3 regions of the Sporolactobacillus sp. PKPK-6 genome follow, and region 2 is predicted to be linked to each of the others. Evidence: riboswitches for the same ligand, from Rfam matches in the RefSeq annotation. Region 2 holds a riboswitch; each other region holds the start of a gene.
The links. A riboswitch is a leader RNA that binds a small molecule or an ion and turns the genes downstream of it on or off. The one in region 2 is predicted to bind S-adenosylmethionine.

Region 1: another riboswitch for S-adenosylmethionine. It lies ahead of dgoD (galactonate dehydratase); the one in region 2 lies ahead of AC1MBV_RS10060 (O-acetylhomoserine aminocarboxypropyltransferase/cysteine synthase family protein).
Region 3: another riboswitch for S-adenosylmethionine. It lies ahead of AC1MBV_RS15225 (Fur-regulated basic protein FbpA); the one in region 2 lies ahead of AC1MBV_RS10060 (O-acetylhomoserine aminocarboxypropyltransferase/cysteine synthase family protein).

Annotation. Positions count from the first base shown of each region.
Region 1 is NZ_JBWXPA010000001.1:1,225,680-1,233,583, reverse strand. It holds gene AC1MBV_RS05915 (C69 family dipeptidase) at 1-582, shown strand, start outside; gene AC1MBV_RS05910 (ketopantoate reductase family protein) at 723-1,688, shown strand; SAM riboswitch class I at 1,959-2,056, shown strand; gene dgoD (galactonate dehydratase) at 2,167-3,348, shown strand; gene AC1MBV_RS05900 (AEC family transporter) at 3,576-4,496, shown strand; gene AC1MBV_RS05895 (hypothetical protein) at 4,524-4,763, opposite strand; gene AC1MBV_RS05890 (HAD-IA family hydrolase) at 5,003-5,638, shown strand; gene AC1MBV_RS05885 (aminotransferase class III-fold pyridoxal phosphate-dependent enzyme) at 5,819-7,186, shown strand; gene AC1MBV_RS05880 (iron-containing alcohol dehydrogenase family protein) at 7,203-7,904, shown strand, end outside.
Region 2 is NZ_JBWXPA010000001.1:2,047,892-2,055,795, forward strand. It holds gene AC1MBV_RS10040 (pyrimidine-nucleoside phosphorylase) at 1-326, shown strand, start outside; gene deoC (deoxyribose-phosphate aldolase) at 341-1,012, shown strand; tRNA gene AC1MBV_RS10050 (tRNA-Glu) at 1,106-1,177, shown strand; gene AC1MBV_RS10055 (NAD(P)/FAD-dependent oxidoreductase) at 1,349-2,551, shown strand; gene AC1MBV_RS10060 (O-acetylhomoserine aminocarboxypropyltransferase/cysteine synthase family protein) at 2,638-3,942, opposite strand; SAM riboswitch class I at 4,065-4,169, opposite strand; gene AC1MBV_RS10065 (aldehyde dehydrogenase family protein) at 4,312-5,808, opposite strand; gene AC1MBV_RS10070 (Gfo/Idh/MocA family protein) at 5,943-6,911, opposite strand; gene rpiA (ribose 5-phosphate isomerase A) at 6,911-7,615, opposite strand.
Region 3 is NZ_JBWXPA010000002.1:896,414-904,317, reverse strand. It holds gene AC1MBV_RS15240 (O-acetylhomoserine aminocarboxypropyltransferase/cysteine synthase family protein) at 1-961, shown strand, start outside; gene AC1MBV_RS15235 (iron-containing alcohol dehydrogenase family protein) at 978-2,105, shown strand; gene AC1MBV_RS15230 (amidohydrolase) at 2,102-3,253, shown strand; SAM riboswitch class I at 3,359-3,464, shown strand; gene AC1MBV_RS15225 (Fur-regulated basic protein FbpA) at 3,559-3,744, shown strand; gene AC1MBV_RS15220 (DUF4180 domain-containing protein) at 3,686-3,943, shown strand; gene AC1MBV_RS15215 (hypothetical protein) at 4,037-4,798, shown strand; gene AC1MBV_RS15210 (lysylphosphatidylglycerol synthase domain-containing protein) at 4,935-5,852, opposite strand; gene AC1MBV_RS15205 (MGDG synthase family glycosyltransferase) at 5,884-7,047, opposite strand; gene AC1MBV_RS15200 (glycosyl-4,4'-diaponeurosporenoate acyltransferase CrtO family protein) at 7,062-7,589, opposite strand; gene AC1MBV_RS15195 (EAL domain-containing protein) at 7,874-7,904, opposite strand, start outside.

The DNA of each region.
Region 1 (7,904 bases), 820 kb from region 2:
GGTGTTGATGACATTGCGTATATCCTGGATTCACACTATCAGGAGACACCTTTTGACCCACTGGGCAGCGGAAGCGAGGCAGAGCGGACCACTTTCCGCGCGATTTCATTAAATCGAACTCAAGACTCGCATATCTTGCAAATCCGTCCTGATCTTCCCGATGCATTCGCGGGCATTCAATGGGTGTCGCTTGCCGGCACATTCAGTCCTTATGTGCCTTTTTATACGAACATTACATCAGTGCCGAAATCATACGAAGTTACGCCGATGAAGCTGTCTCTTGATTCGGCGTACTGGCTGTATAAAACGATTCCGGTCATCGTTGAACCGCATTACAATGCTTTTCTCAAGCAGGTGCTTGATTACAAAGAAAATCTGTACAGCAAATTTCTTGGGAAGATCGCTGAGACCGACGAAACGGCAAAAAATACGAGTCAAGACAATGTGGTAGATGTTCTGAACGAGGCAAGCAGCGAAACTGCCGAGCTCGGGTTAAGCGAGACGCGCGCGCTCTTGCAAGACTTGACGACGCAATCCATGAGTATGTCGAAACTGACGTTTAATATGGATAAGAATTTGTGAAATTTGAACAAATAAGACGTATAAAAGAGTGGCTACTTTTTCCTTAGTGGCTGCTCTTTTTACGTCACTCGATTTAGAGTATTATTGTATTTAGAAATAGTTACAGACAAGCTGAGATACAGATGAGTGGAGGAATCAAAATGAAAATTACAGTGATTGGTGCAGGAGCAATGGGACTCAGATATGGAGTGCTTCTGCAAGAAGCAGGTAACGACGTCGATTTTGTGGAGCCGTGGAAACCGAGTTATCAGGCGATTCGCGAACAAGGCGGCGTCTATGTTTCTCGCGACCATCAGAATCAGCATTTGGTACCGGTTGATGTTTTCCTGCCTGCTGAATACGCGCAGACTCCGGATCTGGTGATTTTATTTACAAAACAGATGCAGTCCGAAGAAGCGATGCAGGCTTGCCAGCATTTTATTGGCGAGCACACCTATGTTTTGACGAATCAAAACGGGATCGGTTCGGTGGATGAGATTCGCAAGTATGTGCCTGATGAACGCATTATTGCAGGGATTGCGTTAATCGCGACTGTTCTTGACGCACCGGGAAAAGTAGATTTCATGGGTGCAAAGGGTGCGGCACACACGCAGCTGGTGAATGTCACGGAAAATCCGGATGCATTCACACATGAGGTCGTCCGAGAATTTGAAAAAGCGGGCATGAATCCGACGCTTCAAACTAACTACATGGGAACGCTGTGGTCTAAACTGCTCATGAATTCGGTCATCAACACGTTGTGCACATTGATGGATATCACGATGGGCGAGTATGTGGCTTATTCCGGGGCGGATGAGTTGTCCCGACGCTTGATTGATGAAGGGTATGCTGCGGGCGTTGCGGATGGTGTCAAATTTATGCAAAGCCGTGAAGAGATGCTGCAGATTATCGATCATGAAAGCTCACAGGTCAATCCGCTTCACCACCCATCGATGTATCAGGATATGGTTAATAGCCGTCCGACTGAAGTTGATTATATAAACGGTTATATTGTGAAAACTGCAAAGAAACATGGCATGGAAGCGAAAAGTCATGAAATGCTCGTGGATTTGCTTCATTTGGCGGAGAGCGCGAAACAGCTGAAAACGACCGGCACTTTGGGATGACGGTCGGTGTAAAAATTATTCGATTTAACAAAAGGTGTGAAAGAACGATTGAGAAACGAGGGTGTCCACTTGGGCAGTCTCGTTTTTATTGCGTTTTTTTTCTTTTCATGAAAAAAGATTGAATTACGAACGGATTTATATATAATTAATCTTATCAACTTAATATGATTATCGTTTCTTACACTATAAATAGAGTATAAAGATTCAAGGAAAATAGTGTAAGTGCAACTAAGGCTCAGCCTGCTCCAAAGGTTTGGCCTCGCCAAGTTTTCTTTATCAAGAGCGGCGGAGGGACTGGCCCGATGAACCCCGACAACCAGCAATAAGTATGGTGTCAAATCCTGCAGATCTATTCTGAGAGATAAGAAAGAAACTTTTGCTTATAATCCGCATAGTCGAAGTCGCTTTCTATTTTCAGAAGGCGGCTTTTTAAATGACAAAATGGGTAATGACAAGTATTTAGGAAGGTGCGCAAAGGATGAAAATTACAGATGTAAAAACGATCTTAGCAAATCGCTATCTTTTTGTGAAAATTTATACGGATGAAGGACTCGTTGGTTTAGGAGAATCAGGGACTTGGGGTTTTTTGGATGCTTCCAAGGGGGCGATTGACGCTTTTAAGACGTATCTGATTGGACAAGATCCATTAAGAATTGAGCACCACTGGCAGTATATGTATCGCTGTTGGCACTTTAAAGGATCGGCGATTATGGGCGCAATCAGCGCGATCGACATTGCTTTGTGGGATATTGCCGGAAAGTATTATGGAACGCCGATATACAATTTGATTGGCGGGAAATGCCGTGATAAGGTCCGCGTTTATGGTCATGTAGGCGGATCATCAACTGAGGAAATCATTGCTAACCTGAAGCGAGCGAAAAGCCAGGGCTATAACGCAATTGGTCATCTTTCTCCTTTCCTGGATGAATCAAGAGATGTGCCTTATTACACCACTCATGCCAAGGAGATCGGCGAAGCCGTTGAGCGTGTGGCTGCTTACAGAGATGCTGTCGGCAATGATGTGGACTTGCTGATTGAACTACACACTCGGTTGAAGCCGGCAGATGCGATTGCGTTTGCCAAGGGAATTGAACACTCCTATCCCTATTTCATCGAAGATCCTGTAGGTCCGGATAATCTTGACTCGATGGAATGGGTAGCAGCCAAAACATTTGTACCGATTGCAACGGGTGAACGATTAATCAGCCCACAAGAATTTGCAATGCTGATTAAGAAAAATGCTGTCCAGTACATTCGACCTGATGTGTGCATGTGCGGAGGCATAACGGGTACAAAGAAGATCGCTGCAATTGCGGAAGCAAATGATGTGCTGGTTGTTCCGCACAATCCGCTGAGCCCGGTATCAACCGCGGCTTGTCTGCAGATTGCGGTTAGTATACCCAACTTCGCGATCCTTGAGTATCCTGGTGACGATCAGCCCGCGCTTTCGGAAAAATACGGGTCGACAAATGTTGAGAAGGGTGTTCGGAAGAAGGATGTTGTCACGACAACCTTTAAATGTGAGCAAGGCTTTATGGAAATTCCGCGGTTGCCGGGAATTGGGACCGAATTGGTTGATGATATTGAAACAAAATTTCCTTATGTGCGACGGCCGATAAAAACCAGGCTTCATATTGATGGATCAGTTGTGGACCAATAAGAGTGAAAAAAATAGCCTTTTCTGATTCATAGAAAAGGCAGTTGTGTTATTAAAAATGGGAAAAAGAGATTGTGAGAAATGAATGATTCTCACCGTCTCTTTTTCTATGTGAATTTTAAGCTATAAATGAGGCGAGATGTTGAGTCACTGTCTTGCACACACACCGGCGCGTAAAACTTATCTTGATCTTTCATACGGTAACCAAGTAAAATGAACTCATTGAAACCATGGACAGCAGAGAGAGGGAACAGATTGTGCGTATTTTTTTCGATGTGATTTTGCCGGTGTTTTTAATTTTTCTCAGCGGGTTTATTCTACAGAAAATTTTCAAACTAGATATTAAGCCGATCTCGACGCTCGCCGTCTATCTGCTGCTCCCGTTTCTTGTTTTTGATATCTTTTATACAACACCTATGAATCTTAGTTTCTTCTATATTGCAGCAACCGCTCTGATGATTATGCTGCTGTTAATTGTTGTCGGTATCATTGCAGGACACATCCTCCACTACAGTAAAAGTGAAACGAACGCGTTTTTACTCTCTACCATTTTTGCAAACAGCGGCAACTACGGTGTGCCGATTATTTTATTTGCCTTTGGGAAACAAGGTGTGGTGTACGCGATGCCTCTGATGATTTTCCATGCAATTCTGATGGGCTTTGTCGGCATCTATATTGCCGCAAATGGAAAAGGCAGCGCAAAAATGGCACTTTGCACTGTCCTCAAGCAGCCGATGAATTACGTTATTCTTCCTGCTTTACTTCTACAAACGTTTCACATTCAGATTCCGGCAAATTTTATGCAAAGCATCGAACTCGTAAGCAGCACATCGATTCCGATTATTATGATTATTCTCGGCATGCAGCTGGCGAATGTAACTGTACGCAATATGAACTGGGGGCGTATTGGTCTAGCTACCTTTATTCGGCTTGTTATATCCCCGGCGATCGCGTTCCTTGTTTGTCTGCTGTTTCCCATGGATCCACTGCTCCGAAACGTGATTATCGTCATGGCCGCGATGCCGAGCGCGGCGAACACAACGTTATATGCGATTCAGTTCAACGCGCATCCCCAATTTGTCTCGAGTTGTACATTAATAACAACCGTACTCAGCGCTGTGTCGCTCGATTTGCTATTGGGCTGGTTTTGACAGCTGTATCATCCTAAGTTCACAAATTTATTTTTGTATTTCCGACCTTATTTTATAGGAAGGCTGACAAATTTTATTCGTTTCGTCTTTGTTTATGACAACTTGAATGATTTTCTGATAAGCTGTATTGAAAAGAATGGTAAGAATATCTCGGACATTCTTGTTCAGTTTGCGGGCAATCTCACCAGAATGAAGCGGTCTTTGTTCCTGTTTGAGCAGGGTAACGATATCTGAAACTAGTTCGTTTGACGGTTGTATCTGGCGCATCAAAGTCAGCTCCTTTTGCACTATATGATCTCTACTCTCTAGTATTCATAAAATGAGTAAAAAAATCGTGATGAAAAAGTCATGATCTAAGTCGTTTTTGTGTTGCTTTTCTGTGAAATCATAATAATGGTCATAGGTCCTTGAGCTTAATAATTGGAACTGAAGGCCGGTTGAGTTAGGAAGCAGTGACACGGAACATAATAAATGTCGGCACGAAAATCTATGAATAGAGGTCTTTTATGATGCTTAGAGCAGTCCTTTTTGATTTTGACGGAACCTTAGCAGATTCTAAAGAAGCATTTCTTTCAGCATACAACCAATTAGCTGGTCGGCATCACTTCCAAAAAATGACGTTGGCGAGTTTCGATTCATTAAAGTCACGCTCAATGAAGGAACGCTGTGCGGCGCTCGGCATTTCATTTTATAAAATTCCTTTTCTTGTCGGAGAACTTTCTAAGCTGTATCAAGATTCACTTAAGAATATCCCATTGATGGAAGGGGTGCGGGAGATGCTGCAGGAATTGAGCGACTCCGGGTATACTTTAGCAATTTTATCTTCAAATGAAGAAAAAAATATCCGCTCATTTCTGAATATGCATGGACTGGACTGCTTTTCAACAGTGATGTGCTCGAAGAAGCTGTTTGCGAAGGATCGGCTGATGCACCGCTATTTACGGCGCAGCCAATTGACGGCTGATCAGGTCGTTTACATCGGTGATGAGGAACGTGACATTTTGGCGAGCAGAAAGTGCGGTATTCGTGTTATGTGGGCAGCCTGGGGGTTTGACGGAATCGAAAATGTCCGAAGGGCAGGACCGGATTTTATTGCCGATCGTCCGGCTGATGTGCTGCGCATTGTCCGTGAACTGTCATGAACCCTTAATGGAGTAGATAAAATACATTGCGATTAACTTAAGAAAATGGTTATCGCCAATCGAAATACACTTGATTTGTGCATCTGCACAATTTTTTTCGTTTTTGTGCTGCTTGTTTTCCGTTTCCTGTGCTTTATAGTGAAATTTAAAGGATCAGTCACTAGGGAGAGGCGGGTTATTATGGAAAAAGTGAACGTTGCACAAATCAAGCAGGATGATCAAAAATACGTGCTGCATTCATGGTCAAAGCAGAAGAATGTTCATCCAAAGGTAATTCAAAAAGGCGAAGGCATTTTCTTTTGGGATGAAGAGGGAAAGAAGTATTATGATATGTGTTCCCAGCTAGTGTATTTGAATGTCGGGCACAGTCACCCGAAGTTGATGGATGAATTTAAGCATATCGGCGAGATTCCGCTTGCATCTCCTGGGTTTGCGACGGCATCGAAAGCAGAGCTTGCAAAGAAAATCATCGAAGCTGCACCAAGCAGCATGGCGAAAGTCTTTTTCGCAAACGGCGGTGCGGACTCAAATGATCATGCGGTAAAAATTGCGCGAATGGTTACCGGGCGTTATAAAATTTTTTCGCGTTATCGTTCTTATCATGGCGCAACATTCGGTGCAGGCAATCTTTCCGGTGAGGGGCGCCGGTTTGCTGTTGAGCCAGGGCTTCCGGGCTTCATTAAGTTTGATACCCCCTATTTATATCGTGAGTTTCTCCATTTCGAGAGTGAAGAAGCGGTCTCCGACTATTATCTGGATCGGTTGAACAATCAGATTCTGTATGAGGGACCGGAGCAGATCGCTGCGATTTTCATGGAACCGATCCCCGGAAGCAATGGTGTGCTTGTGCCTCCAAAAGGGTATCTGGAAGGTATCCGAGAGCTGTGCGACCAATATGGCATTTTGATGATCTGTGACGAAGTGATGTCCGGGTTCGGTCGCACGGGAAAAATGTTCGCGGTTGATCATTTTGATTTCGAGCCGGATATGATGACGTTTGCGAAGGGTGTCACATGCGGCTACAGTCCGCTTGGCGGCGTGATCGTCAATCAAAAAATAGCCGACTATTTTGACGATCATGTGCTGATGACAGGTCTGACGTATAGTGGACACACGGTATCGACTCAGATCGGCTGCCGGACGATGGATATTTACAAAGAAGAGCATGTGATCGAGCACAGCGCGGCGATGGGCAACATTCTTGCGGCTCGTCTTGAGAAGCTGCGCCGTTTTGATTCGGTCGGCGATGTGCGCTATATCGGACTCTTTGCGGCGGTTGAGCTTGTTAAAGACAAAAAAACAAAGGAACCTTTGATCGCATACGGCATGGATTATGGGAAAGATAAGGTCGGCCTGATGTCCACATTCATCAGCATGTTGAGTGAATATGGATTTTACACCTATTCTCATGAGTCAAGCGTCATCATTGCACCTCCGCTTATTATTAGTGAAGAAGAACTTAATGAAGCCATGAATCTGTTTGAAGATGTGTTACGGCATTTTGAAGACCATGTCCTATTTGTTGATCAAACGGTTGGATTGAAATGAAAAGAAGGTGACATATGTGGAGAATTTTTATTATAAACAACCGGTACCCATTAACTTCGGCTTCGGAAAACTCAGCCGGATGCCGGAAATTCTGGCTCAAATGAATCTGGATCGCGGCTTGTTAATCAGCGCGCCGTCGATGGTACGCGCTGGAATCGCACAGCGTGTCATGGAGCAATCGGGCGGACGCATTATTGGAGTTTTCTCAGATATTCAACCGAACCCGACCGTCTTAAATACGGACGCGTGTGCAGCGATGCTCCGCAAAGATAAATGCACCTTTGCGATCGCGCTCGGCGGGGGAAGCGTCATGGATTGTGCGAAGGCAGCGTGTTTTGTTGCCGGGACACCATACAGTGCGGCAGATTTTCTTTCGGGTGAGCGGAAGATCGATCATGCGGGGATTCCGCTGATTGCTGTTCCGACAACATCCGGAACGGCAAGTGAGGTGACGACGGCTTCGGTATTGACCGATACGGAGCGCGGAGTCAAAGCATTGCTGGCAAGCGATTATCTCTATCCGGTCTATGCGCTTGTTGATCCGGAATTAACGATGACCTGTCCGCCAAGGGTGACGGCTGCGAGCGGATTTGATGTGCTCGCACATTCGCTAGAGGCCTATTACGGCAAAAAGCATCAGCCGCTGACCGATCTTGCGGCAGAACGTGCAGCGACACTTGTTTTTGACAATCTGCTCACTGCGTACCGTGAGCCGGAC
Region 2 (7,904 bases):
ATCCGGAGCGATTGCCGAAGGCCGAATATCAGATCCGGCTTCCCGCCCAATCATCCGGGGTGGTCGCTGAAATGAAGGCGGACCAGATCGGTCTTGCGGCCATGCTGCTTGGTGCCGGAAGAGCGACGAAGGAAGATACCATCAACCATGCAACAGGCATTGTTCTGCACAAAAAGGTTGGCGACTCTGTGACCGAGGGAGAAACTCTGCTCACCATTCACTCGGATTCTAAGCGTATCGACCAAGTTATAGAGAAACTGAATCAAAATATAACCATTGCCGGCCATGCAGACAAGCCGGCGCTCATCCACAGAATCATTCACTAAAAGGAGAGACAGACATGAATCAGCTCGCAAAATATATTGATCATACAGCACTAAAAGCAGATGCAACGGAGAAGGATATCCTGAAGCTGACTGAGGAGGCAAAAAAATTCGATTTTGCCTCCGTATGCGTGAACCCATGCTGGGTTCCGCTCGCCGCAGAACAACTCAAAGACTCTGAAGTGAAGGTATGTACGGTTATCGGTTTCCCGCTCGGAGCGGCAACAAGCGAAGCAAAGGCATTTGAAACAAGGGATGCGATCGCCAAAGGCGCTGAGGAAGTAGACATGGTCATTAATATCGGCGCTTTGAAAAGCGGAAAAGAAGAAAAAGTTCAGGCAGACATTCATGCCGTTGTGCAAGCGGCCGAAAAACAGGCGCTTGTTAAAGTAATCATCGAAGCCTGTTTGTTAACCGATGATGAGAAGGCACGTGCTTGTCAGTTAGCTGTTCAGGCGGGAGCGGATTATGTGAAGACATCAACCGGATTTTCTACCGGAGGTGCAACCGTTGAAGATGTTGCGCTCATGCGTCAGACGGTGGGTGAAAATGTCGGCGTCAAAGCGGCAGGCGGCATTCATTCGAAAGCAGATGCCGAAGCAATGATCGCTGCTGGTGCTTCTCGGATTGGTGCAAGCTCAGGGGTTAAAATCATTGCTGAGGCAAACGGAAACGGGAATACGCTTTAATAAAGACTTGAATTAATTGTGTATAGTGTGGTATACTTTTTGTCGTGCCGAATGAGTGGGATTGTTCCCGTTCAACTGTTGCACGATGATTATAGGGCGTTGGGCAAGTGGTTAAGCCAATGGATTCTCATTCCATGATCGCGGGTTCAATTCCCGTACGCCCTCTATAAACGAAAAGCAGCCATCCGGTTAAGACGGATGGCATTTATTTTTACTTTCGTTATTGTAAGCGTTTACATATTGAGCTACAATAAAGAAGGAAAATGTGAACAGAATGTGACGATGCAATGAGTAATTTTTGAGCATATAAAAAAATAATGAAAGGACGTGATGATTTTGGCTAAAAAACGAATTGTCATTCTTGGAGCAGGTTATGGAGGATTGCGCACATTAAAGAAATTGCAAAAAATGAAACCAAATGCAGACCTTATTCTTATTGATAAGAACAATTACCATTGTGAAACGACTTCACTTCATGAGGTTGCAGCCGGGACATCGAATTCAGATGAAATTTGCTATTCACTTAATCTTGTTATTGATCAGAAGCAGACAACATTTATTCAGGGTACTGTCCTGCATGTGGACAAGGAAGCAAGACAGGTCTTCCTGAAGGATCATGATCCTGTTTCCTATGACTATTTGCTGATTGGATTGGGTTTTGAACCGGAATATTTCGGTATCAAAGGCATGAATCGCTATGGTCTGTCCATCGCAGATATTCCTTCTGTAACGAAAATAAAAGATCATATTGAAAATCAGTTTGAAAAATGGAGTAATGATCACCGTCCGGAGCATTTGGTGATTGCAGTCGGCGGTGCAGGGTTTACAAGTTTTGAATTTTTAGGAGAACTGACTCATCGCATTCCGAAACTTATTGAACAGTTCCAAGTGGATCGGAGTTTAGTACGTATCCTGTGTATTGAACCAACGCCTCATGCGCTTCCGATGTTCAATCGAAAATTGGCGGAATACGGCGCGCATAAGCTGAGCGAGAACGGTGTTGAATTTATAATCGGCAGGGTCAGCGGTATTGATGCTGAACGGATCTATTACAAATCAGGTGATCAAATCAAAACGCTTCAGGCCGGTACATTTGTTTGGACCGGGGGAGTCAGCGGAAGTTCTGTTGTCAGTGCATCGGGATTTGCGCAGCGCCGCGGTCGCGTGATTGTTAACGATGACTTATCTGTTCCTGATCATCCGGAAATTCTGATTATAGGCGATTGTTCAGCTGTCATTAATCCGGAAGATGGTCGTCCCTATCCGACCACCGCGCAAATTGCGATGCAGCAAGCGGATTGTGCGGCATATAACTTGAATGCAAGGATTGAGGAAGCGTCGACAAAGCCGTTTGTCTTTAAATTTATGGGCACCGTGTGTTCGCTTGGCCGCAATGATGCGGTCGGAGAAATTATGGGCAGAAATCTCAAAGGCCGACCGGCATCCATTATGAAAAAAGTGATTGAAAACCGATCGCTGGCAAAAATCGGCGGTGTTGAAACCATGATAAAAAAAGGGAGATTCAGCCTGAACAAATAAAAAATAATAAGGAGCCTGCAAACTAAATCATTTGCAGGCTCCTTCTAGTTAATAACCCCCGATAGCTTTACTCTTTGTCTATTCTATTATTTAGCTGCGACCGCGTCCGGAACTTTTGCCAATGCCTGTTCCAGATCATAGATGATGTCGTCAACGCTTTCGATACCAATGGATACACGAATCAGTTCGGGTGTTACACCGGTAAAGGCCTGTTCTTCCGCAGTCAATTCAGCATGTGTCGTGCTTGCCGGATGAATGATCAGCGATTTTGCATCGGCCACATTGGCGAGCAATGAGAACAGCTTTACATTGTTGATTAATGTCTTACCCGCTTGTAGTCCGCCTTTCACGCCAAATGTGAAAATGGATCCGGGACCTTTTGGAAAGTATTTTTTTGACAGTTCTTTGTATGGGTTGCCATCAAGTTCAGGATAGTTTACCCATGTGATTTTCGGATGATTGTTTAAAAACTCAGCAACTTTGCGTGCATTTTGAACATGGCGTTCCACACGCAGGGAAAGAGATTCCAAGCCTTGCAGGAACAGGAATGCATTCTGCGGGCTGACTGTTGCGCCTGTGTTGCGCAGCAGCTGAACACGTGCTTTTGCAGCGAATGAAGCAGGTGCGAGATCAGCATAGACCAAGCCGCCGTAGTTTTTGTCCGGTGTCGTGAAATCAGGGAATTTGCCACTTGCCCGCCAGTCAAATTTTCCTCCGTCAACGAGAATGCCTCCGATAGCAGTTCCGTGGCCACCAATAAATTTCGTAGCAGAATGGACAACGACATCTGCGTCGAATTCGATTGGACGAACGAGGTAAGGTGTTCCGAAGGTGTTGTCAACAATGAGAGGAATTTTATTTTCGTGTGCGATATTGGCAACGGCTTCGATATCGAGAATATTGATTTTCGGGTTACCAATCGTTTCACCGTAGAGTGCTTTTGTATTATCACGGATTGCTGCGCGGAAATTTTCCGGATCATCCGGATCAACGAATGTGACATCAATACCGAGTTTTTTCAAAGTGACATTGAACAATTCATACGTACCACCGTACAAGGTAGAGGCAGCAACAATATGATCACCGGCATTTGCAACATTCAAAATGGCGTACGTAATCGCCGCAAGTCCTGAAGAGGTGGCAAGAGCTGCGGATCCGCCTTCAAGCTGAGCAACGCGCTGTTCAAAGACATCTTCAGTTGGGTTCATAATGCGTGCATACACATTGCCCGGCCTTTTCAATTGAAAGAAGTCTGCTGCTTCGTCTGCATCCTTGAATACAAATGAAGTAGTCTGATAGATTGGTACGGCACGTGCACCTGTTGCAGGATCAGGCACTTGACCTGCGTGTACCTGCAAAGTCTCAAAACCATATTTTCTTTCCTCTGCCATGTTCATCTCTCCCTATGTTCTTTAAGTTTTACATTAAATAAAATCTTAGAAAAAAGGGTGCGCAGATTAAAAGACCGCTTCCCGCAGAGTAGATAGGGAAGCGGCCTTATTCGCCGGTTCTTTTCTTATCTGCCAGAATTTAATCTGCTGGAATTAACACCATACACATCAAACGTGCTGGTTGTCGGGCTTCGTCGGGCCAGTCCCTCCGCCACTCTTGATAAGATTTATTTAATTGTGTACAGTTTATCGTGCTGTGTTTTATTTGTCAAGCAATAAATACAAGTAATTTGATATGTTTAATCAAAAATAAAGAAAAAGGCGAATGCGTGAAGCATTCGTCTCTTTCTGATAGAATGACAGACCTGATTAATAGAGACCGTCAACTGTTTCTTTTGTGCTGATGTAGATATTCTTCGTTTGCGTATAAGCATCAAGAATACTCTTATACGTTTCACGGCCGATACCGGATTTCTTGTAGCCGCCGAATGGAGCACCTGCAGGAAGCTGGTTGTAGGTGTTGACCCACATACGACCGGTACGTACGCTGCGAGCGACACGGAGTGCCTTGTTGATATCTTGTGTCCATACCGCACCGCCAAGACCGTAATCCGATTGGTTTGCGAGTTTAATTGCTTCATCTGCATCTTTAAATTTGATAACCGTTGCAACCGGTCCGAAGATTTCTTCCTGAGCGATTCGCATGTCGTTATTTGCGTCTGCAAGAAGCGTTGGGGCCATGAAGACACCTTTATCGAGGTTGTTGTCCGTCAGCTGGCATCCGCCGGTCACAAGCTTTGCGCCTTCATCCTGGCCGATCTTAACATATTCCAAGATCTTTTCCAGTTGCCGTTTGTTGACTTGAGCACCCATTTGAACGCCGTCTTCCCAAGGCAAACCGACATTAACTTTCTCGAATGCATCTTTTAGTGCGCTAACGAATTTATCATAGATGCCTTCTTGAACGAAGATTCGTGAACCTGCACAGCATACTTGGCCTTGATTGAATAGAATGCCGAGCTGTGCGCCTTCAATGGCACGTTCCCATGGAGCGTCATCAAAGAAAATGTTGGCCGATTTGCCGCCGAGTTCAAGGGTTGCCGGAATCAAGCGCTTTGCAGCTGCCGCGGCAACTTCATAACCGATTTGGGTTGAGCCGGTGAACGCAAGCTTTGCAAAGCCGGGATGATGCAGCATATAATCGCCGGAATCAGAGCCGCGTCCGGTAATAACATTCACGACTCCTGCTGGGAGTGCCTGATCGAAAATTTTAGCCAATTCGAGCAGACTCAGTGATGTTGAAGAAGATGGGTGAATGACAACCGTGTTTCCTGCTGCAATTGCAGGAGCAATCTTCCAAGCGGCCATCAGCAATGGGAAGTTCCAAGGAACAATTTGCCCAACGACACCAATAGGTTCCTTTAGATTGATGGTCAATGTATTTTCGTCAAGTGCGTTAGCCGTGCCTTCTTCGGAACGGATAACACCGGCAAAATAGCGGAAGTGATCTGAACTTGCCGGAACGTCAATTCCCTTTGTTTCACGAAGCGGTTTGCCGTTATCTAATGTTTCAACAAGTGCCAGGTGATCAGCGTTTTCATCAATTAAATCAGCGATCTTAAGCAACAGAGTACTTTTCTCTTGAACGCTGACATCCTTCCATGTGTCAAATGCTTTTGTAGCTGCTTCCACAGCTGCGTCTACATCGGCATGACTCGCGTCAGTGAATTCAGTCAGCTTTTCACCGGTGCTAGGATTGTAGCTTGCTATTTTTTTACCTTCAGAGCCTTCAACCCATTTACCGCCGATATATAGTTTGTATTCAGTATCTACTGCGTGTTCCAGGACTGTGTCTTTAATACTCATTGCACATCTTCCCTTCAAAATTTAGTGTAATTAATATCACATGTCTATTGTAATGCAGAGTTTCAAAAAATAAAAAGAAAACGCTCTCTATTTTTAAAACAAATGCAAAATGCTAATTGTAACGGATGCGACTGTTACTCAAATGGATAGCGGATGCCCCATTGATCACGCACGTTGGTCATAATTTTCATCACACTGTCGGTCAGCGGAAGTGTTTGTTCATCAATTTCTCGGTTTACTGCAGCATTCATGTAATCGTATTCATAAACCATTGCCTGATCAGTGCTTCCGGCTTTAAGTGTTTCCGTGCGACCATCCGGATAGGTAATGGTCGCTTGATCAGCTCGCGGAAAATTGTCCACAGTTATATAAGCTTTATCTCCGGTGACAATTCCCCGTTTCGGCAATTTCGCTCTCATCGTGAGTGTAACAACAGCCATTTGGTCATCCGGATTTTTTAAAATAATGCCGGATTGTTCATCGGCACCGGTCTCGAATTGTTTGACTGTGGTCAAGATTTCATTAGGCTGGCTGCTGAGAAAGAAACGCGCAAAGGACAGGGCGTATGCACCAATATCAAGAAGTGCGCCTCCTGCGAGATTCATATTGAAGAAACGATTGTTTACGTCATATGGTTTTAGGCTGCCGAAGGTAACGTTCACCATTTTGACTTCGCCAATGGCTCCGCTCTCGACGACTTCCTTCAGCTTTTGATAAAGTGGCATGTGATAAATCGTCATTGCCTCGGCAACAATCAAATTCTTTTGCTTTGCGTAACGAATGACAGGATCCAGTTGCCTGCTGCTGACTGTAATTGCCTTTTCGCATAGGACGTGTTTGCCTGATTCCAAACACTTAAGCAGGTAGCTGTAATGATTGGAATGAGGTGTTGAAAGGTAAACGATGTCAATGGCAGGGTCACTTAAAAGTTCATCGTAACTTCCGTAAGCTTTCTCAATATGATTCTTGTCGGCAAAGGCTTGGGCACGTTCCAAGCTTCGCGAACCGACCCCATATATTTTGCGGCCGCTCGCATGCAGCGTCTGCGCAAATTCAGCAGCAATGGCTCCGGGACCGATGATCGCCCATTTTCGATCACTCATTAATGGTTCACCTCACGAGATGTCTTGCTTAGCCAGCGCATGCCGTTTTCGCCGGCGATCAATGCCTTTGTTGCAACATCGACGAAAAGAGATGTATCAATGACGCCGCGGATAGCTTGTAAATCGTCGTCCAGTTTTCGAATATCACTAACCTGATCAAAATAGACATCCATTAAAAGATGGCCGTTATCGGAGATCGTGAATCCATCCTTTGCCGCACTGCGGCGCATCTCCGGTCTTCCACCTAATTGTTCAACCTTGCTGCGTACGTAGGCCATAGCCTCGGTCAGAAGTTCTAGGACAACTGGCTTTTCGAAGGTTAATGTCTGTGCGTATTTGGATTCATCAACGAGAAGGATGTACTCATCAGCCATTGAACCGATGAGTTTCTCTAATGCATGAATCCCTCCGCCGCTTTTTAGGGCAAAAAGCTGCTGGTCAACTTGGTCGCATCCGTCAAAGGCCAAATCAATATGATCGACGCACTCTGTATGGAGTACCTGCAGACCATTCTCTAAGCAGAGTAGCTTTGTTTGCATTGAGGGCGTGACAACTTGCACCTCAAAATTATCTTTTTCTTTAATAAAATGAATCAGATGACTGATCGTACTGCCTCCGCCTAAGCCAATGATCGAATGATTGGGAATGATCGCCAAAGCTTCTTTGGCACATTCTTTCTTAATATCAAAAGCGCTCGTTTTCATCACCACCGATCGCACATATGTGCGAATATAAAGAATATGTGCTATTTAATGGCTTAAGTATACCATGCTTAAATGTACTGTTCAAACAATAGTCCTCGGCAGAAGCAGAATAGTGAAAAAATTATTGTGCTGATTTGATCTGACAACCAGAAGTGAATAAAAGACCTTTAATGAAGCATATTTTAATTGTGTTGTTTGTTTTTCGGAAAAATGTTAGAATGAAATTCCGTTAAAACATATTCAATTACTCGGATATAAAAATAGGCAACGGGAGACAAACAAATCCGGC
Region 3 (7,904 bases), on a different contig from region 2:
TGATGAATTTCGAACCCTGTTTCCTAAATTCGGGATTGTTTTTGACTTCATCGATGATATTAATGACCTAGAATGTGTTGAAGCAGTGATCAAAGATGATACGAAAGCAATTTTTGCAGAAAGCGTCACGAATCCGGATACAACGGTGACGAACGTAGAGGCACTGGCAAAACTGGCTCATCGACATGGTATTCCACTGGTTATTGACAATACGTTTCCGACCCCGTATCTCTTTAACCCAATCCGATATGGTGCGGACATCGTCGTCTATTCATCGACAAAAGGAATCAGCGGACACGGAGAAGTTGTTTCAGGATTAATTGTTGACGCTGGAACCTTTGATTATGGGAACGGCAAGTTTAAACAATTTGAGGAAAAAGAATTTGTTCTGGGAAATGAAGACGAGCATGTGGAGCGGAGCTTTATTGAGGCGTTTGGTTCGAACGCATTTGCAGCACGGATCAGGGTTAAGTACCTTCGCTTGCTCGGTGCTGTATTGAGCCCTTTTGAAGCTTATTTAGTTCTCTTAGGTATTGAAACATTGTCCGAACGGCTAGCTAAGCAAGTGAACAGTGCGAAGAAGATTGCCCGGTACCTTGCAGACAATCCCCATGTTAAAGCAGTACACTATTCTGGATTGGCAGAGCATCCGCAGCACGAATTGGTGAACCGATACTTTCCACATGGAGTTGGGGCAATTTTTGCGTTTGAGATTGAAGGAACCGAAGCACAGGCAAAAAAGGTTCTGAGTTCTGTAAACATTTTCAGCTATTTGCCAAATGTGGGAGATGCGCGTTCATTGATTGTTAATCCCGGCCGAACCACGCATCGCGAAATTCCTTCATTAAATCGTGAAAAAACCGGGCTGAGCAACACGCTAATCCGCCTCTCGATCGGTTTGGAAGATGCGGATGACCTGATTGACGATCTGGAACAGGCGATTTATAAAGCATATGAATAAGAATGGGGTGGGGAAAATGGATTTAGGAAAAATCGTCAGAGGCGGTCCAAGTCAGTATCTGTGTACAGAGGATGCCATCAGCCAACTGGATGAACTTGTTTCTCCTTTTTCGTCTGTTCATATTGTTACGGGTGAACAATCATTTTCAGCTTTTCAAAAGGTCTATAAAAAGGAAGTCAAGTGGCCGGTTCATCGCTATGACGGAACATCCAGTCATGAAGATATGGACCGTTTGACGAGTGAGATCGGGCAGGCAGATTTAATTATCGGGATCGGCGGCGGACGTGTATTAGATACGGCTAAGGGTGTCAATCATCGGCTCCGTTCTCAATACATCTGTATCCCAACGGTTCTTGGTACATGCTCCGCGTATACGCCGCTTGCCATCATTTATAATCAGCAGCACGAGCATATCGGCCGCGATCATTTTCAAGAATCCGCTTATGCGGTGCTGGTCGATTTGTCTCTACTGATTGACTCTCCGAAAGACTACTACATTGCCGGTATAGGGGATACGTTAGCGAAATGGTATGAGGCGGAAGCGATACCGAAAGATGAGAGCCAGCAGATCGATCCCTTTGTATCACTGGGACTCACTGCGGCCCTGCAAACGAAAAAACTGCTGCTCCGGTATTCGGAGGAAGCAGTGGTAAGCCTGGAACACCATCAGCTCAGCCCTGCTTTCCGTATTGTATCAGATGTGATTGTCGGTCTTTCCGGAACAGTTGGCAGCTTTGCTCGAGATTATGGCCGTGCTTCCGGTGCCCATGCAGTCCATAATGCAATGAGCAAGATTCCGGAGACGAGCCGTTATCAACATGGGGTAAAGGTTGCGTACGGTTTACTTGTACTACTCGCGACCTTGGGGCAGGATGCTGAAGTTCGGAAATTGCTGCCTTTTTACAAACGAGTGGGTCTGAGTTATTCGCTGAGTCAGTTCAAACTTCAGGATATAGATAAAGCTAAAGAAATTCTTGCCAGAGAATGTCAAACGGAGCTTGGCTTCCGTTTTGTCTTCAAAAATTTTGATCAGGCGTTTATCCTGAATGCTTTGAACCGGGTGGAAACGTTGGTGAACGAAAGCGGAAGTGAAGGCCAGGCAACCGGTGAATTCGACTACAAGGCAGATGAATCGAAAGTATGAGCAGATTTGCAAATGATGGTAAGACCTTTCAATCCATATTCGAAGAGCTGCACCAGAACCCGGAGCTGTCGTTGCATGAATATGAGACAACAAAAAGAATTAAAAACTGGCTGCAGGGTCAATCAGTTACGTTGCGAGAGACCAGCCTGCCGACCGGCGTCTTTGCCGAAATTTCAGGTGATCTGAACGGTCCTGCTGTTGGGCTTCGCGCGGATATTGATGCCTTGCCGATTCATGAACAAACTGACTTACCCTATCAATCACAAAATGAAGGTGTGATGCACGCCTGCGGTCATGATTTTCATACGACCGCTTTGCTCTGGGCCGCTGCTTTACTGAAACAAAATCAGTTGGATCTTCCCGGCACCGTTCGTTTGATTTTTCAACCTGCAGAAGAAACCGGACACGGTGGACTCAAGGTGGTCAAAGACGGTCAGCTCAAAGGACTGGATGCGGTCGTTGGTATTCACAACAAACCAGATTTGCCGGTGGGAACCATTGGAATCAAGGCAGGACCTTTAATGGCGGCTTGCGACAAATTTAAAATTACGTTTAATGGAATCGGCGGTCATGCGGCGATTCCCGAGCGGACCCGAGATCCGATTGTAGCGGCTTCATCGTTCGTTCAAACAGCGCAAACGATCGTCAGCCGAAACATTTCGCCAAAGCATGAAGCGGTCGTGAGCATTACCAGTATTCACGGCGGTGACGTGTGGAATGTGCTGCCTGGAAAGGTCGAACTGCTCGGAACAGTACGCACTTTTTACGATCAGGATCGTGATTTGATCATTGATCGCTTTGCCGCAATCGCCGACGGACTTCAACAGGCGTTCAACGTACAGATTGCTGTGGAATGGGGCCAAGGGACGCCATCCGTATTTAATGAAGAAAAAATAGCTCGAATTATTCGAGAAGCAAATGAAAATGAAGTGCGGGTGGTGACACCTGAAGTTTCGGTGGCCGGGGATGATTTTTCCTGCTTCCAACGCGAGGTACCCGGTGTATTCGCATTTGTAGGATCGAACGGACCCGAAGATTGGCATCATCCTGCGTTTCGGGTTGACCCTAAAGGGATCCGCGTTGCCGCAGAATTCTATTATCGCTCTGCGGTTGCCGTTTTGAAAGCATTAAAGCATGCAAACGTATGATAGAGTCATCGTATTTATGATCAGAATTCATTAGCGGATCTTTTAAATAGTGAGTACAGGAATAAATAATCGACCATACTATACCTAATATAAATTATTGAAAAATGCTTATCCAGAGAGGCGGAGGGAATGGCCCTGCGAAACCTCAGCAACCGGCTGATTGCGGTACGGTGCTAATTCCTAAAGCAGAATCATTGCTTGGAGATAAGTTGAGAGCAGCATAAAGAAAAGCCTGATTTCTCTTCTTATCACTGTGGGAAGAGAACAATTGGGCTTTTTATCTTTTTATAGGGAGATGCGGCACGATGAGCAGTGCACTGAGAAAGATGGTGGAAGACAGACGCGAACAATTAATTGAACAGCTGATTGCACATAGAGTTTATAAGAAAGACGGAAGGCATCTATTTGAATTATCTTTGTCAGAACTGGAACATGAATACAAGCAGGTACAGGCAAGCAGTTCATCGATGCATAATCGAGATTTGGCGTAAGCGCCGCTTTTTAGTGACAGAGCTTGGTGTTGCGGAGGCGATCGTACAGAAATTTGCACTGTATCATACGAAAGCAGCAGCTGTACTTGATAATAGCCAGATCAAAGGCAAGTTCAAGGAGTTTATTTCCGAGAGCAACAGCGGCAATATATTCAGAGTCTATAAGAATGTTAATAAAAGAACATTGGGTTTTGAATAATTATCATTGAGAATGGGGAATTGTTGAAATATACTGGAATCGGACATATACCACTGATAAGGACAAAGAGGAACGAGGGGGCACAATCAAAAAATGAATGGTGAACTGCTTCAGGTATGCAGAATTGTTGCAAGTGCAAAAAAAGCGCTAAAAGAGAACAAGAAAATCATATTTGAATCGTTCAAATATGAGGATTCCATTACTTTTCAGCTTATTGAAAAGAAGTCATGGTTTGGGAAAAAGCCTTTTAAAGCTAGTAATGTAGCAGAATGGTTTGATGAATGTTGTAAACGCGGGTTAGAAGATATAAAATGCTTAACGCCGATGCAGGTAGAAGACAGAAATCTGCTTGGATTTTCAAACTCAAGACAAAACATTTTTGTCTGCTTTTATAAAAGTGGTCATGTAACTTACAATACAGTGCATTGGGACTTCCAGAAAGAAAGGCACGCCTGGACAATCACCTATACAGAACACCGCTGGGATAATCCACCTCAAGAGAAGCCGGAATTTTACGATAATACAGCAGACTTGGTAAACGTTTTAAATGAAATTGAGAAATTCGCGCACTTCATTGAATGTGACCATTTTGCAAATTTATTTCATGAGGCTGCCCTTGCTGCAGAAGGGGAATCTACGAAAGAAATGAAACTGCTCATTGATATGCCGAAGAAGAATTTGAATCTTTTTAAAGCAGCAAGTACCGCTGATGTTTTTGGTGCTATGGGCTCATGGAATGATTCTCCGCCATACATGGCTCATGAAAAAAATGTAGACGAACAATATGAACATTTATCTGCGGAATTATTTAGACAGTTATGTTTAGCGACTCTCTATGCGGTGAATGAATGGTAATATTCTTCATGATCATCTGACACCTTTTTTAATCCTCTTATGAATTCCATTTATTTGTGCTTTGTAACTTTACCAATCGAATCGCTTAATTAAACTGAGTTAGCAAATGATAAGTGTGCATCGCCCAAACAGCTTTTTACAGTTTCTGATGTAGCATATTTCTGAGTGCTTTTCCATATTTCCCGTGCAGGGCCAGAATATATAGAACAACACCCAATGGAAGCAGTGCGGCATATTGTATGAAATGAAGCAGTAAGCCTGCCGAAAGCGCCGCGCTCTGCTGAATGCCTAGTCCGGCAAGACCGATAATGACTCCGTATTCGAAAAGACCCACGGAACCGGGTGAGGCAGGTATAAACCCAATAAGGTTTGTTGTGGCAAAAACGGCCAGCGACATACGCAAAGATGCGCCCCAGCCGAAGCCGAACGCAATTAGTCCCATCCAAATGGAAAGGAGGAGAAGTATATACGAGAAAAGCACCCAAAGCATCATGTTCAGCATTCCGATTGTTAGATAGCCATGAACATAGTTTCGAAATCGCGGAACAAAAGAAACAACAGTCAGCAGCAACGCGATGAGGGTAATACATGAAAAGAAAGAAATCCATAAGATTGTAACAATCATGGGCTCTTTAAATCCGGAAAAGGGTACGGCGAAAAGGGAGATGACGATAATTGCTATCGAGTCGGCGATCGCCGGTATCATCACCAATTCCGTCCGACGAAATGCGCTGTAGTTGTCCGGGAAAAAAGCAAAACGTAATCCGTCACCAATATGAAGGGGCAGAATCATATTTGCCGCATGACCGATACCAACGATTTGCAGAGCTCTCAGACGGTTAATATTCGGATCAATGCCCAATGTGTATCCAAGACTCCGAACATAGTTTGAATAGATATTAATGGCAACTGAACAAAAAACTAAGAACCAATTTATTTTCGCATTGAATACAGTGCTTAGATCCAGACTGCCGAATGTTTTGAATGAATAATAGACGACTAAAACAGTTATGATTATTCCTATTAGTAATTTGAATTTTGTTTTTGTTGCCATTCAACTGCTCCTGCTGCACGTTTTTTGAATTTTAGTCGGTCAAAGAATGTTCAAGTGATTGACTGATTTTCAGAGCGTTGGGTTCCTTTGCTGTTTGTATGAGCAATTCAGTGATCTTGCGCGCCGATTCAGGCTTTTTGAACTCATACTGGTTCTGAGCGATCTGCAGGAGCTGTTCCCCGTCATTTTCCAACAATGCTGAAATCATAGTCGGCAATTGGCGCAAGTCTTTGCAATAGAGTCCCAATCTGTGTTTAAGGACAAAATGAGGATTCTTTGCCTCCTGTCCACGCAATGCACCGGTGACGATGACGGGTTTGCACAGGTTGACCGCCTCCATTAATACATTAGGGCTAGCCCGCATGATCAGAAGATCAGCCTCCATCATGCGCGCCTTTACTTCTTTAATAAATCCATAAATGGTCACTCGTTTTCCAATGTAGGGGGACAAAGTGCTTTCCATTAATTTGATTAATGCCGTGTTATGTCCTGCAATAATCGTTAGATGGATTTTCTCATCACTTAGCAAGATTTTGGCGATTTTCAGAACCTGAGTCGAGCCTTGACTCCCGCTCATTAGGAGAATAGAAATAAAATTTTTGCGCATGTGACGGAGATCAGGCTTTTTAGGCAGTTTCAAGTCACAGAAGTCGCTGCGTGTCGGGAAGCCGGTATGAAACAATTGATCCTGAGACATACCAGCCTTTAGCATTCTTTGTTCCGCTTCGTCAGAAGGACATATAATATATTTTGCCCGCTTGTCTGCCCAAAGGCTCGTGACATTGTCTAAATCCGCAATCAACGAGATAACAGGAATAGACAAATGTGCCCGATCTAAGACATTGATTACCGAACCGATGAAAAGATTATGAACGGATACGATGACATCGGGATGAAAGGCGTCGATTTTTTCTAACAATGACTTTCTGATGTTATGTGCGACAAACCAATTGACAAGCTGCTTAAATGGACTGCTCAATCGGTAAATGAGACCCCAAAGAGCAGGAAATTTCACTGCAAATGAGTCATAACCTCGGCTGGATGAACGAAGAATACGGCTTCCCAGGTCGAATCCATCAATAACTGTAAACTGAATATCCGGTGACAAAAGCCGGAGCTGCTTGCTCAGCGCTTCCGTGATACTTTTATGTCCGCATCCCGTATGCTCAGATGAAATAAACAGAATTCTACTCACAGAAAAATTCCCCTTCATATATCTTTATGGAGTACTTCCAAATCATTTATCCTATTTCCGTTTAAGTTCGTTTTTTTATTGGCAAGAATACTTAAAATTCTCGGTCGATTGTAACGTTGTATCATGATATAGGGAAGATTGCACACGACAGCAATGAAGATCATAAGCATCGAAACACCTGTATGATTCCATTGCGTAAAGAGCAAAGAACTGATCATAATGCACCAATGAACGAGCTCGGCACGGCAGGTCTCCAAAGCAAATCTGTACAAATAATCCGGGCTGGATCGCTTCATTTGTTTTTTTGAAAAAAGGAAGGACAGAAAATCACTGAGCTCCGGTAAGAGACTCTTCCACCTTTTCACATTAAACCAGTCCTGATAGAAATGGCCGCCTTTTTCCCAGCGCCTTTCCCTAAACAGCCAGCTATCCAATTGGAAGATGGTTATGGGAAGCTTGATCGAAATAATCGTATTGATCAACGAAATAATCATGAAGATGATAAAATTATTAACCAATGCAAGTACTTTCACAATACTCATCATCTCTCTTTTTAAAATCAAAGGTACCTTTTTGTAAAAAAATCCATGCAAAAATTGCTGTCCGGTAAAAAACAGCTTATAAGACTATTTGTGTTAATCATCGAAGGATATTCACTTAAACTATAGATTAAAAGTCAGGTGGAATCAATATGGCATGTCTTCAGGTATGTGTCAAACTTAAAACAGAGCTGATTGAAAACCAGCGGAAGCGGTATAACATAAAGATCCTGTTTCCCATCTTTATTAAAGAAGAAACAGGATCATATTTTATACAAGTAATCCGCCTAGGAGTGACTTTCTATTTGTTTTGCAAAA